2 regions of the Actinacidiphila sp. bgisy167 genome follow, and region 1 is predicted to be linked to the other one. Evidence: riboswitches for the same ligand, from Rfam matches in the RefSeq annotation. Region 1 holds a riboswitch; the other holds the start of a gene.
What was found. Region 1 has a riboswitch for glycine ahead of gcvT (glycine cleavage system aminomethyltransferase GcvT). Riboswitches for the same ligand answer to the same signal wherever they lie in the genome.
Positions count from the first base shown of each region.

Region 2: another riboswitch for glycine. It lies ahead of gcvP (aminomethyl-transferring glycine dehydrogenase); the one in region 1 lies ahead of gcvT (glycine cleavage system aminomethyltransferase GcvT).

Region 1 covers NZ_JBYIQP010000045.1:5,618-12,267, forward strand. The annotation lists gene AC3ET4_RS18230 (enhanced serine sensitivity protein SseB C-terminal domain-containing protein) at 1-254, opposite strand, end outside; gene AC3ET4_RS18235 (enhanced serine sensitivity protein SseB) at 343-1,125, opposite strand; gene AC3ET4_RS18240 (hypothetical protein) at 1,307-2,062, shown strand; gene AC3ET4_RS18245 (AAA family ATPase) at 2,109-2,786, opposite strand; glycine riboswitch at 2,958-3,058, shown strand; gene gcvT (glycine cleavage system aminomethyltransferase GcvT) at 3,235-4,347, shown strand; gene gcvH (glycine cleavage system protein GcvH) at 4,432-4,812, shown strand; gene glyA (serine hydroxymethyltransferase) at 4,874-6,145, shown strand; gene AC3ET4_RS18265 (L-serine ammonia-lyase) at 6,304-6,650, shown strand, end outside.
Region 2 covers NZ_JBYIQP010000117.1:385-7,034, reverse strand. The annotation lists gene ftsR (transcriptional regulator FtsR) at 1-568, shown strand, start outside; gene AC3ET4_RS28605 (bifunctional nuclease family protein) at 657-1,130, shown strand; gene AC3ET4_RS28600 (MerR family transcriptional regulator) at 1,323-1,946, shown strand; gene AC3ET4_RS28595 (DNA polymerase IV) at 2,039-3,493, shown strand; gene AC3ET4_RS28590 (PRC-barrel domain-containing protein) at 3,406-3,786, opposite strand; glycine riboswitch at 3,888-3,992, shown strand; partial or broken gene gcvP (aminomethyl-transferring glycine dehydrogenase) at 4,150-6,650, shown strand, end outside.

The DNA.
Region 1 (6,650 bases):
ACCACCTCGTGGGCCCGGTCCCAGCCGCAGGCGCCGAGCTCCTGCGGCGAGGTCACGCAGGGCGCGTAGCCGTGGCCGCCGACCTCCATGTTGCCGTACTGCGCGTCCGCCCCGCCGGGCGTGCCCTGCCAGAGCAGCATCCACACCTGGCTGTCGGCGAGGGTGCGCAGCAGTTCCTCGTAGGCGTCGAACCTACCGGGCGTCACCTGCCGGAGCGCGTGCTCCAGTCCGCCCCCTCCCACGCCGGCGCTCACGTGCCCCGCCCTTCCGTGTCTGCCTTGCCGCGTCGTCTGCTTCTCGGTCGGCTTCGCCGCATGCCTCTGGTGTCGTGCCGGACCCAGGTTAAGCGCCCGAGCCGACATAGAAGGGTCGCACGCGCTCCAGCATCCAGTCGCCGACGGGGTCCTGCGCGACGTCCAGCAGCACCAGGTTGACCTGCCAGGGCAGCGGTACGGCGCCGAGCGCGCGTCCGAGGGCGCCCATGGCGGCGGCCCGGTCCTCCTCCTGCCAGCGGTCGAGTTCGACCCCCACGAAGAGCGTGGCGGGGTCGCCCTCGACGCTGGCCAGCGCGCGGCGGGCGGAGAGCACGACGGGGGTCACTGCGAACTCGCCCGCGGCGGCGGCCAGGAAGTCGACCGGCTCCTCGTCCGGCGAGGGCTCCCACAGCCGGACCCGGGCGCCGGTCGGGGTGCCGGGCTCGCGGTCGGTGCGGCACAGCTCCATCACCGCGGCGGGCGGCAGCGGAATGCCCACCGCGCCCCCCGGGTTCACGGCGATCCCGAGCTGCGGGGGCAGCCCGCGGGCGAACTCCCGGGCGGGTGCGACGGCGAAGCTCATACCGGAGCCGGCGGCCATGAACTGCGCTTCCGAGCTGAAGACAGGCACATAGACGCCACCGTCGAGTTCGAGGGTCGGCAGGTCGAGGTCCGCGCTGTCGGGGCCGCCGCCGTTCGGCAGCGGGATCCACACCTGGGAACGCCCGAGCACCTCCAGCACCCGGGCCGTGGCACCCGGATCGCCGAGTGCCGCGGAGAGCACTTCCTCGAGCTCGTTGGCGGGCCAGCCGCCGGCACCGTGGACCGGCGGGGCGAAGCCGTCCGGTATCCGCTGCCCCGGGATGTTCACTGCGTCTCGCCTCGCAAGTTCCTGTGGTGTGCGCTCGGTGGAAACCCTATCCGGCGGCAGGCCCCCAGACCTCCGCATCACACGCTTGTCACACCATGCGATGGTCCGGTTGCGAAGCGTCACATCGCCTCCGAAGGTAGGACGAGCAAGGAGAAAACCCTCAACCGGGAGATATCTCGACATGCGCATCACCAGGATCAACTCCACCCTCATAGCGGCAGCAGTGTGCGCCTCGCTGACGATGGGCTTCGCCGGCACCGCCGACGCCCACGCCCCGGTTCGCATCGCGGCTGCCGACATCTCCAAGGCGGCGGATTCCGCCGACGCGGCGGCCGCCACCCGAGCCGAGCTGATCGCGAAGCTGGGTGACACGCTGTCCTATGGCGCCCGGATCACCCAGGACGCCCAGGCTCAGTCCCCGGACGGGGGTAGTTTGCAGGAGCTGAGCTCCCGTCTGGCGGAGGCGAGCCGCCAGTTCGCCGGCCTCATCGACACGGCCGCCGCGCAGAGCGTGGGCCAGTCGCCCGACCAGTCCGGACTGGCGGCCGGCCGCGCCAAGGACGGCGCCGCGGAAGAGGGCGCCAAGGAAGGTGCCAAGGACGGCGCCAAGGCGGCGGCCGGCACCATCGACGAGATCAAGGCGCAGCTGGACAAGCTGATCACCGACGTGGCCGCCCTGGTCACCGCCGTGATCTCGGGGGATATCACGGCCGTGGCGGCGCAGATCGCCGTCGTGGTCGGGGACCTCCAGGCGATTCTGCTGCTGGTGCCGCAGCTGCTGACCGACATCCTCGTGCCGCTGCCGCTGCCGTTCGGCAACGACGCGGCGCTGTCGCCGCTGTCCCCCGCGGTTCCCGGTGCGCCCGAGCTGTCCCCCGCAACACCCCAGACGGTGTTCGAGGCGCCGCAGGCGCTCGCTGAGCCGCAGTTGCAGTAGCAGGACCCCTGCGGGGCGAGCCCCGCACGCGACGCGGCCCGGCCGCTCAGCCGTCGAAGTCGATGGCCTCGAGCTCCCGGGCCGCTGCGCGGTCCAGCAGCACCACCGAGGCGCACGCCCGGGGCAGCCGGCCCGCCGCCGCCTCGGCCAGCAGGCGGCGGGAGGCGTTGCGGTGCCGGGCCATGGCGTACGCCGACACCCCCCGGCCGCGCCGGCGCTGGCCGTCCAGCGCGGCGCCCACCGGGACGTCCAGCAGCACCAGGTGCATCCCCCGCCCCCGGCGCCGTGCCTCACGGGCGACCCAGGCGCGCACCCAGCGCTGGGTGCCGCAGTCGTGCAGGACGACGCTGTCGCCCGAGCGCAGCGCCCGCCGGAGCCCCGCGTAGTGCGCGATCCGCACCAGGGGGCGGTAGAGGGCGTAGGGCAGCAGCCTCGGGACCCGGGCCTGCCAGCGCTCCCTGACGTCCTGAGAGTCGATCAGACGGGCGCCGCCCGCCGCGCGCCGCATGAGGGTGGTCTTGCCGCCGCCCGGGAGGCCGGAGACCACCAGGACGTCCCCCGGCGGATAGCGCAGGGTGCGCACGGGCCGGCGCCCCCGCCGCAGATCGAGCAGCCGGCGCGGCCGCACGGCGCGGCCGCCGCGGCGCGCCTCCCCGGCCCGCGCCGGGACCGGCCGGGACGCGGCCGGACCCCCGGCCGTCGCATACGCACTCTGCCACCGCACAGCTCGCCTCCGGGTCAGATGTTCAAGAAACAGTAAATCCTGTGTCTTTGCTTACCCAGAGAAGCGGCGGCGTTACTGCGCGATCAGGACCGGACCCGGACATCCGGCACGCGATCGCGACAACGACCGGCGCCGTGCAATGATGGCGCCCTCAACCTCATAGCGGCCGTTCGAGGTCGCGCGGGAGAGTTTCCGCACCACCGCGGTGGTGCGGACGCCGAAGGAGCAAGTCCTCCCTTGAATCTCTCAGGCACAGATACCGCGCGTCCGAGGCAGATCTGAAAAGCGGGCGAACCTCCCGGCCACGGAGCGCCGCCCCACCCAAGGTGCAAACCAGGACTCCTCCCGTCGGAGGGTCCAGGTGAACCTCTCAGGTTCCGATGACAGATGGGGAGGACCTGACCCGTCATCGCCCTACCTGTCCCCTCTCGCCTTGGGAGTCCGCCCGATGAGTGAACCCCGCCGTACCGCACTGGACGCGCTGCACCGCGCCCTCGGCGCCACCATGACCGACTTCGCGGGCTGGGACATGCCCCTGCGGTACGCCAGCGAGCGCGACGAGCACACCGCCGTGCGGACCCGGGCCGGCCTCTTCGACCTGTCCCACATGGGCGAGATCACCGTCACCGGTCCCGCCGCCGGCGAAGCGCTGGACTACGCGCTGGTCGGCCACATCTCGGCGCTGGCCGTGGGTCGCGCCCGCTACACGATGATCTGCGCGCCCGACGGCGGTATCCTCGACGACCTGATCGTCTACCGCCTCGGCGACGAGGAGTACATGGTCGTCGCCAACGCCTCCAACGCCCAGGTCGTGCTCGACGCGGTGACCGAGCGTGCCGCCGGCTTCGACGCCGCGGTCCGCGACGACCGGGACGCCTACGCGCTGATCGCCGTCCAGGGCCCCCTCTCCCCCGCCATCGTGAAGTCGGTCACCGACGCCGACCTGGACGGGCTGAAGTACTACGCGGGGCTGCCCGGCACCGTCGCCGGCGTCCCCGCGCTGATCGCCCGCACGGGCTACACGGGCGAGGACGGGTTCGAGCTGTTCGTCGCACCGGCCGACGCCGAGAAGCTGTGGCAGGCGCTGACCGAGGCCGGAGCGGACGCGGGCCTCGTGCCGTGCGGCCTGTCCTGCCGCGACACGCTGCGCCTGGAGGCGGGCATGCCGCTGTACGGTCACGAACTGACCACCGCGCTCACCCCCTTCGACGCCGGGCTCGGCCGGGTCGTGAAGTTCGACAAGCCGGGTGACTTCGTGGGCCGCGAGGCGCTGGTCGCGGCCGCCGCCAAGGCCGAGGCGCAACCGCCGCGCAAGCTGGTCGGCCTGGTCGCCGAGGGCCGCCGGGTCCCCCGGGCGGGCTACGCCGTGGTGGCGGGCGGCGAGGTCGTCGGCGAGGTGACCTCCGGAGCCCCGTCCCCGACCCTGGGCAAGCCGATCGCCATGGCGTACGTGGACGCCGCGCACGCCGCGCCGGGCAGCCCCGGTGTGGGCGTGGACATCCGCGGTACCCATGAGCCGTACGAGGTGGTGGCCCTGCCGTTCTACAAGCGGCAGCGCTGACGCCCCGCCCGCTTCCGGCGCCCGCGTCTTACCTGTCAAGACAGCCATTCACCAGCACATACCGTCATCCAGGAGAATTGAGCCATGAGCAACCCCCAGCAGCTGCGGTACAGCAAGGAGCACGAGTGGGTCTCGGCCCCCGACGCGGACGGCGTGGCCTCGGTGGGCATCACCGAGCACGCGGCGAACGCCCTCGGCGACGTGGTCTACGTCCAGCTCCCGGCGGTCGGCGACACGGTCGCCGCGGGCGAGACCTGTGGTGAGCTGGAGTCGACCAAGTCGGTCAGCGATCTGTACGCCCCGGTCTCCGGTGAGGTCGCCGAGGTCAACGAGGACGTCGTGGGCGACCCCTCGCTGGTGAACACGGCGGCCTTCGAGGGCGGCTGGCTGTTCAAGGTGAAGGTCTCCGAGGAGCCGGGCGACCTGCTCTCCGCGGACGAGTACACCGCCTTCATCGGCGACTGACGCCCACGGCTGCCGACCGCTCCGCCCTGCCCACTCCGACTTCCGGACGGATGACATCCTGATGTCGCTTCTCAACAGCTCACTCCATGAGCTCGACCCCGACGTCGCCGCCGCCGTCGACGCCGAACTGAACCGCCAGCAGTCCACCCTCGAGATGATCGCCTCGGAGAACTTCGCTCCGGTCGCGGTGCTCCAGGCCCAGGGCTCGGTGCTGACCAACAAGTACGCCGAGGGGTACCCCGGCCGCCGCTACTACGGCGGTTGCGAGCACGTCGACGTCGTCGAGCAGCTCGCGATCGACCGCGTCAAGGCGCTCTTCGGCGCCGAGCACGCCAACGTCCAGCCGCACTCGGGCGCGCAGGCCAACGCCGCCGCGATGTTCGCGCTGCTCAGCCCCGGCGACACGATCCTGGGTCTGAACCTCGCCCACGGCGGGCACCTGACCCACGGCATGAAGATCAACTTCTCCGGCAAGCTCTACAACGTGGCCGCGTACCACGTGGACGCGGAGACCGGGCAGGTCGACATGGCCGAGGTCGAGCGCCTGGCCCGGGAGTCCCGCCCGAAGCTGATCATCGCCGGCTGGTCGGCCTACCCCCGGCAGCTGGACTTCGCGGCCTTCCGCCGGATCGCCGACGAGGTCGGCGCGTACCTGATGGTCGACATGGCGCACTTCGCCGGTCTGGTGGCGGCGGGGCTGCACCCCTCCCCTGTGCCGTACGCGGACGTCGTCACCACGACCACGCACAAGACCCTGGGCGGTCCGCGCGGCGGCGTGATCCTGAGCAAGGCGGAGCTCGCGAAGAAGATCAACTCGGCGGTCTTCCCTGGCCAGCAGGGCGGCCCGCTGGAGCACGTCATCGCCGCGAAGGCGGTCGCCTTCAAGGTCGCGGCGAGCGAGGAGTTCAAGGACCGCCAGGTCCGCACCCTGGAGGGCGCGAAGATCCTCGCCGAGCGGCTGACCCAGCCCGACGTCACCGCGGCGGGCGTCTCGGTGCTGTCCGGCGGCACCGACGTCCACCTGGTCCTGGTCGACCTGCGCGACAGCGAGCTCGACGGGCAGCAGGCCGAGGACCGGCTGCACGAGATCGGCATCACGGTCAACCGCAACGCCGTCCCGAACGACCCGCGCCCGCCGATGGTCACCTCCGGACTGCGCATCGGCACCCCGGCCCTGGCCACCCGCGGCTTCGGCGCGGAGGACTTCCGCGAGGTCGCCGACATCATCGCCGCGGCCCTGAAGCCGCACTTCGACGCGGAGACCGCCAAGGCGCTCGGCGCCCGCGTCACCGCCCTGGCCGACAAGCACCCGCTCTACCCCGGCCTGAAGTAGCGAGCGTCACCGGTGTGCGGGGCCCGTCCCACAAGGAGGGTCCCGCACACTGAGAACCGCGTGCGGCGCACCCACGCCACCCCACGTACCACTCCGGCGGCGACCCCGCCGCCCGCCCGCGCACAACAGGGTCCGCGAACCCGAGGAGTCATCGCACCGTGGCCATCTCCGTCTTCGACCTCTTCTCGATCGGCATAGGCCCGTCCAGCTCCCATACGGTGGGCCCGATGCGCGCCGCCCGGATGTTCGCCCAGCGGCTGAAGAACGACGGTCTGCTGGCCGGCATCGCCTCCGTGCGCGCCGAGCTCTACGGCTCCCTCGGCGCGACGGGCCACGGCCACGGCACCCCCAAGGCGGTGCTGCTGGGCCTGGAGGGGCACTCCCCCCGCACGGTCGACGTGGACACGGCCGACGAGCGCGTCGAACGGATCCGCACCGACCGCCGCATCAGCCTGCTCGGGGCCCACGAGATCCCGTTCTCGCCCGACAACGACCTGATCCTGCA
Region 2 (6,650 bases), on a different contig from region 1:
CCGGAAGTTCACCGTCCGGGACGTGGAACGGCTCGGGCACGTGCTGCGCATGCAGCGCGACCACTACCTGCCGCTCAAAGTGATCCGCGACCACCTCGACGCCCTCGATCGCGGGGAACCCCTGCCGCTGCCGTCCCCGGCCTCCGGGGAGTCCAGGGAGCTGCTCGAGGTCGGCACGGTGGAACGGGAGGCGCCGGCGGCGCTGCGCATCGGCAGGGAGGAACTCCTGGCCGCCACGGGCGCCGAAGCGGACGAACTCGCCCAGTGGGAGGCGTACGGCCTGGTGGAGGCCGGCCCTGAGGGCGACTATGACGCCGAAACGGTGAACATCGCAAAGATCGTGGCCGATCTCGGCCGTTTCGGGCTCGAACCGCGCCATCTGCGCGCGGTGAAGGCGGCCGCCGATCGTGAGGCCGGGCTGGTGGAACAGGTGGTCGCGCCCCTGCGCAGGCACCGCAATCCGCAGACCAGGACGCACGCGGAGGCCACCGCGCGGGAGCTGGCGGCGCTGTCGGTGCGGCTGCACGCGGCGCTGGTGCAGTCCGCGCTCGGGGTGCGGCTCTTCTGAGCCGGTACGGCCCGGACGCGCCCATTCGGCGACCGGCCGGGCCCGTCCCGACTACCCAAACCTGCCGGGCACGGCCTAGGGTTGCTGTGTGAACGAGCTCGACGTCGTGGGTGTCCGGGTCGAAATGCCCTCCAACCAGCCGATTGTGCTCCTGCGCGAAGTGGGGGGCGACCGCTACCTGCCCATCTGGATCGGGCCGGGGGAAGCCACCGCCATCGCTTTCGCGCAACAGGGCATGACTCCCGCGCGGCCGCTGACCCATGATCTGTTCAAGGACGTGCTCGAGGCCGTCGGCCAGACGCTGACCGAGGTCCGGATCACCGATCTGCGCGACGGCGTCTTCTACGCCGAGCTGGTCTTCGCCAGCGGCGTGGAGGTGAGCGCCCGTCCCTCGGATGCCATAGCGCTCGCGCTGCGTACCGGAACCCCCATCTACGGGAGCGACGGTGTGCTGGACGACGCCGGCATCGCCATCCCCGACGAGCAGGAGGACGAGGTCGAGAAGTTCCGCGAGTTCCTCGACCAGATCTCGCCCGAGGACTTCGGCACCAGCAACCAGTGAAGGCCCGCGGGGGCCATCCGAGCAGCCGTACCCCCACCGTGGACACGGGAAACCACCTTTGGGGCTGATATCACTCGGCGTGCCGAGCGTGGCGATCGTTGACGCACCCGGAGTGACTGCCTACCGTCGAGAGGGAAAGTCCCGATGGCACGTGCGCGTGCCCTGAGGGGTGCGAAGGGACGGGAGGTCGGCGTGAGAAGCACCGGCGACGGTACGGCCTTCGGCGGCCCGTATCCGATGCGCGGGGCCCTGGCCCGCAACGCCGCGGCGCCCCCCGGAGGGGGCTCGGGGGACACCTCGGGACAGCTTCCGGAGGGGGCCGGCGACAAGGTCGGCTACCGCGGGCCCACCGCCTGCGCGGCCACCGGAATCACCTACCGCCAACTGGACTACTGGGCGCGGACGGGGCTCGTGGAGCCGAGCATCCGCCCCGCGTACGGCTCGGGGACGCAGCGGCTGTACAGCTTCCGCGACGTGGTGGTCCTCAAGATCGTCAAGCGGCTCCTGGACACGGGGGTGTCGCTGCAGAACATCCGCACCGCCGTGCAGCACCTGCGCTCCAGCGGGCCGGCCGAGCTCACCCGCATGACGCTGATGAGCGACGGCGCGACGGTGTACGAGTGCACCTCCCCGGACGAGGTCGTCGACCTCCTCAAGGGCGGTCAGGGAATCTTCGGTATCGCCGTGGGCGTGGTGTGGCGGGACGTCGAGGGCGCTCTGTCGCAGCTGCACTCCGAGCGGGTCGACACGGGGGAGACGCTGGTCGGCCACAATCCGGGCGACGAGCTGGCGCGGCGCCGCAACCGCGCGGGCTGAGCGGTCGCGACACCACACCCGTCCGCAGCACCCGTCCGTCCGCCGTACAGGTGTACGGCGGATGTCGGACCGGTGGTGCACCATCGGTGACTGTGAGAAGCGCGCCGACCATCCTGCACCTGGACATGGACGCGTTCTTCGCCGCCGTGGAGCAGGCGGCGAAGCCGAGTCTGCGGGGGAAGCCGGTCGTCGTGGGGGGCCTCGGGCCCCGTGGCGTGGTGGCGACCGCGTCGTACGAGGCCCGGGTGCACGGTGTGCACTCGGCGATGGCGATGGCGCACGCCCGCCGGTTGTGTCCGAACGCCGCCTACCTGGTGCCGCGCTTCGCCGTGTACCGGCAGATCAGCGATGTGGTGATGGAGTTGCTGTCGCGGTTGTCACCGCTGGTCGAGCCGCTCAGCCTGGACGAGGCCTTCGTCGACCTGGAGGCGGGCGGCATCGCGGACGACCCGCGTGCGGTGGGGGAGCGGCTGCGAAGTGACATCAGGGCGGCGACCGGCCTCACCGGCTCGGTGGGGCTGGCGGGCTCCAAACTCCTGGCCAAGATCGCTTCGGAGCGGGCCAAGCCGGACGGGCTGGTGGTCATCGAGCCGGGCACCGAGCGCGAGCTGCTGGCCCCCTTGCAGGTGCGCACGCTGCCCGGGGTGGGGCCCGCGACGGCGGAGCACCTGCGACGGGCCGGCATCCTCACGGTCGGCGAGGTGGTGGAGGCGGGGGAGGCCGAGCTCGTCCGGCTGCTCGGCAAGGCGCACGGGGCCCATGTGCACCAGATGGCCCTGGGGATCGACGAGCGGCCCGTGGTCGCCGACCGCGAGAGCAAGTCGATCTCGGTCGAGGACACCTTCGACGTCGACCTCACCGACCGGGTGCGCGTCCGGCTCGAGGTGGACAGGCTGGCCGACCGCTGTGTGCGCAGGCTGCGCTCCGCGGGCCGTTCGGGCCGCACGGTGGTGCTGAAGGTGCGGCGGTACGACTTCACGACGCTGACCCGTTCGGAGACCCTGCGCGCCCCGACGGACGACCTGGCCGTGGTCCGGGAGACAGCGGCGCGCCTGCTGGAGGCCGTCGACATCACGGGCGGCGTCCGGCTGCTCGGAGTCGGCGTCGCCGGACTCGCCGACTACACGCAGGAGGACCTCTTCGCCCAGGCGGCGGAACGGGAGGAGGAAGCGGCGGGTGCGCTGGAAGGGACCTCGGAGGGAGCGCCGGAGGCGTCGGCGCCGGGCGCCCCGGAGCCGGGGGCCGTGGAGCGGCGCTGGATGCCGGGCCAGGACGTACGGCACAGCGAGTACGGCGCCGGGTGGGTGCAGGGCAGCGGGGTGGGCCGGGTCACCGTCCGCTTCGAGGAGCCGGGCTCGGCGGCGCCGGGGCGCGTGCGGACCTTCGCGGTGGGCGATCCGGAGCTGGAGCCGTCGGAGCCGCTGCCGCTGGTGCCACCGGATCAGCCGCCGTCGCGATGTCAGCTGTCGCCTGCCAGCGTGCCGAAGTCGCGGTCCGGCGGCGGTTCCGGCACGGGACCGGACAGGGAGGGCCCGCTCATGCCGTAGTGGTGGTAGAGCTGGAGCTCCTGTTCGGGGGAGAGGTGCCGGCCCACGCCGAAATCGGGGGCGTCTTTGATCAGTGCCTTGTCGAACGGCACGCGCAGTTCCTCGCCGGTGAACTCGCTCGGGTCCAGGGGCACGAACGCGTCGCGGCTGAAGAGACCGGTGCGCACCGCGGCCCATTCGGGCTCCCCGGTGGCATCGTCGAGGTACACCTCGTCGATGATGCCGATCTTCACTCCGTTGCGGTCGAAGGCCCTGCGTCCGATGAGGCTGCGCGGATCGATACCGGTCTGCACGGTCCCTCCAACTGGTCGCGTTTAATCCTATTTAGGCATGAAAGGTGGCAACTGTCACATGCCCCCTCACCGGACCGCGCTGGTAGGCTGAAGGCGGCTGCTGACCCCTTGCGGGAGAGTCCCGGCGACGCGGTGAACCGCACGCCGGGCGCCGAAGGAGCAAACCCTCCCCGGAATCTCTCAGGCATCCGTACCGCAGGGGTGAGGTCACTCTGGAAAGCAGGAACGGGCGCCGCACCCCTGTGCGCGTTCGCGTCCTCACCGACGGTGAAAGCCGCCCCGGCGTGTGCGGGACGGTGAAGCTCTCAGGTTCAGATGACAGAGGGGGAGGCCGTGTCGCGCCAGACCAGGAGGCCTCCGCAGATGACCGCCAACCGCATACCACTCTCCGAGCTGGAGCGCGGCATCCCCTTCGAGCAGCGCCACATCGGGCCCGACGCCGGTGCGCAAGCCAAGATGCTCGCGCAGGTCGGCTACGGCTCGCTGGACGAGCTGACCTCCGCCGCCGTCCCGGACGCCATCAAGAGCGCTGAAGCGCTCGGCCTGTCCGACGCCCGCACCGAGCCCGAGGTGCTCGCCGAGCTGCGCTCGCTCGCCGACCGCAACCAGGTGCTGCGGCCCATGCTCGGCCTCGGCTACTACGGCACCTTCACCCCGCCGGTCATCCTGCGCAACGTCATGGAGAACCCGGCCTGGTACACGGCGTACACGCCCTACCAGCCGGAGATCTCGCAGGGCCGCCTCGAGGCCCTGCTCAACTTCCAGACAGTCGTCGCCGACCTCACGGGGCTGCCCACCTCCGGCGCCTCGCTGCTCGACGAGGGCACGGCCGCCGCCGAGGCGATGGCGCTGGCCCGCCGCGTCGGCAAGGTCAAGGACGGCGTCTTCGTGATCGACGCCGACACCTTCCCGCAGACCGTCGCCGTCATCGAGACCCGCGCCGAGCCCACCGGTGTCGAGGTGGTGGTCGCCGACCTCAGCCAGGGCATCCCGGCGGAGATCGCCGAGCGCGGCGTCTTCGGCGTGCTGCTGCAGTACCCGGGTGCCTCCGGCGCCGTGCGCGACCTGAGGCCGGTTATCGAGCAGGCCCACGGGCTCGGCGCCGTCGTCACCGTGGCCGCCGACCTGCTGGCCCTGACCGTGCTCACCTCCCCCGGCAAGCTCGGCGCCGACATCGCGGTCGGCACCACGCAGCGATTCGGCGTGCCCATGGGCTTCGGCGGCCCGCACGCGGGGTACATGGCCGTCCGCGACGCCTACGCCCGCAGCCTGCCGGGCCGACTGGTCGGCGTCTCCGTCGACGCCGACGGGAACAAGGCCTACCGTCTCGCGCTGCAGACCCGCGAACAGCACATCCGCCGCGAGAAGGCCACCAGCAACATCTGCACCGCGCAGGTGCTGCTCGCCGTCATGGCCGGCATGTACGCGGTCTACCACGGCCCCGACGGACTGGCGCAGATCGCCCGCCGCACCCACCGCTACGCCGCGCTGCTCGCCGCGGGCCTGCGCGCCGGCGGCGTCGAGGTGACCACCGGCGCCTTCTTCGACACCGTCACGGCCCGGGTGCCAGGCCGTGCCGCCGAGGTCGTGGCCGCCGCCCACAAGGCCGGGGTCAACCTGCGCCAGGTCGACGCCGACCGGGTCGGCATCGCCTGCGACGAGACCACCGGCCGTGCCGACCTCGCCGCGGTCTGGGGTGCCTTCGGCGTCACCGCCGACGTCGAGACCCTGGACGCGGCCACCGAGGACGCGCTGCCCGCCGCCCTGGTCCGCGAGGTTGACTACCTGACCCACCCGGTCTTCCACCAGCACCGCTCCGAGACCGCGATGCTGCGCTACCTGCGCCGTCTCGCCGACCGCGACTACGCGCTCGACCGCGGCATGATCCCGCTGGGCTCGTGCACGATGAAGCTCAACGCGACCACCGAGATGGAGCCGGTCACCTGGCCCGAGTTCGGCGCGCTGCACCCCTTCGCGCCGGCCGACCAGGCCGAGGGCTACCTGACCCTCATCCGCGAACTGGAGGAGCGCCTCGCCGAGGTCACCGGCTACGACAAGGTGAGCCTCCAGCCGAACGCCGGCTCCCAGGGCGAGCTCGCCGGTCTGCTGGCCGTCCGCGCCTACCACCGCGCCAACGGCGACTCCCAGCGCACGGTCTGCCTCATCCCCTCCTCCGCCCACGGCACCAACGCGGCCAGCGCCGTGATGGCCGGCATGAAGGTCGTCGTGGTGAAGACGGCCGGCGACGGTGAGGTCGACGTCGAGGACCTGCGTGCCAAGATCGAGCAGCACCGCGACGAGCTCGCCGTGCTCATGGTCACCTACCCGTCCACGCACGGCGTCTTCGAGGAGCACATCGCCGACATCTGCGCCGCGGTGCACGACGCCGGCGGCCAGGTCTACGTGGACGGAGCGAACCTCAACGCCCTGGTCGGTCTGGCGAAGCCGGGCCACTTCGGCGGCGACGTCTCGCACCTGAACCTGCACAAGACCTTCTGCATCCCGCACGGCGGCGGCGGCCCCGGCGTCGGCCCGGTCGCCGTCCGCGCCCACCTCGCCCCGTACCTGCCCAACCACCCGCTCCAGCCGTCCGCCGGCCCGGAGACGGGCGTCGGCCCGATCTCGGCGGCGCCCTGGGGCTCGGCCGGCATCCTGCCGATCTCCTGGGCGTACGTACGGCTCATGGGCGGCGAAGGCCTCAAGCGCGCCACCCAGGTGGCGGTGCTGAGCGCGAACTACATCGCCAAGCGCCTGGAGCCGCACTTCCCGGTGCTCTACACCGGCCCGGGCGGGCTCGTCGCGCACGAGTGCATCATCGACCTGCGCCCGCTGACCAAGGAGACGGGCGTGACGGTCGACGACGT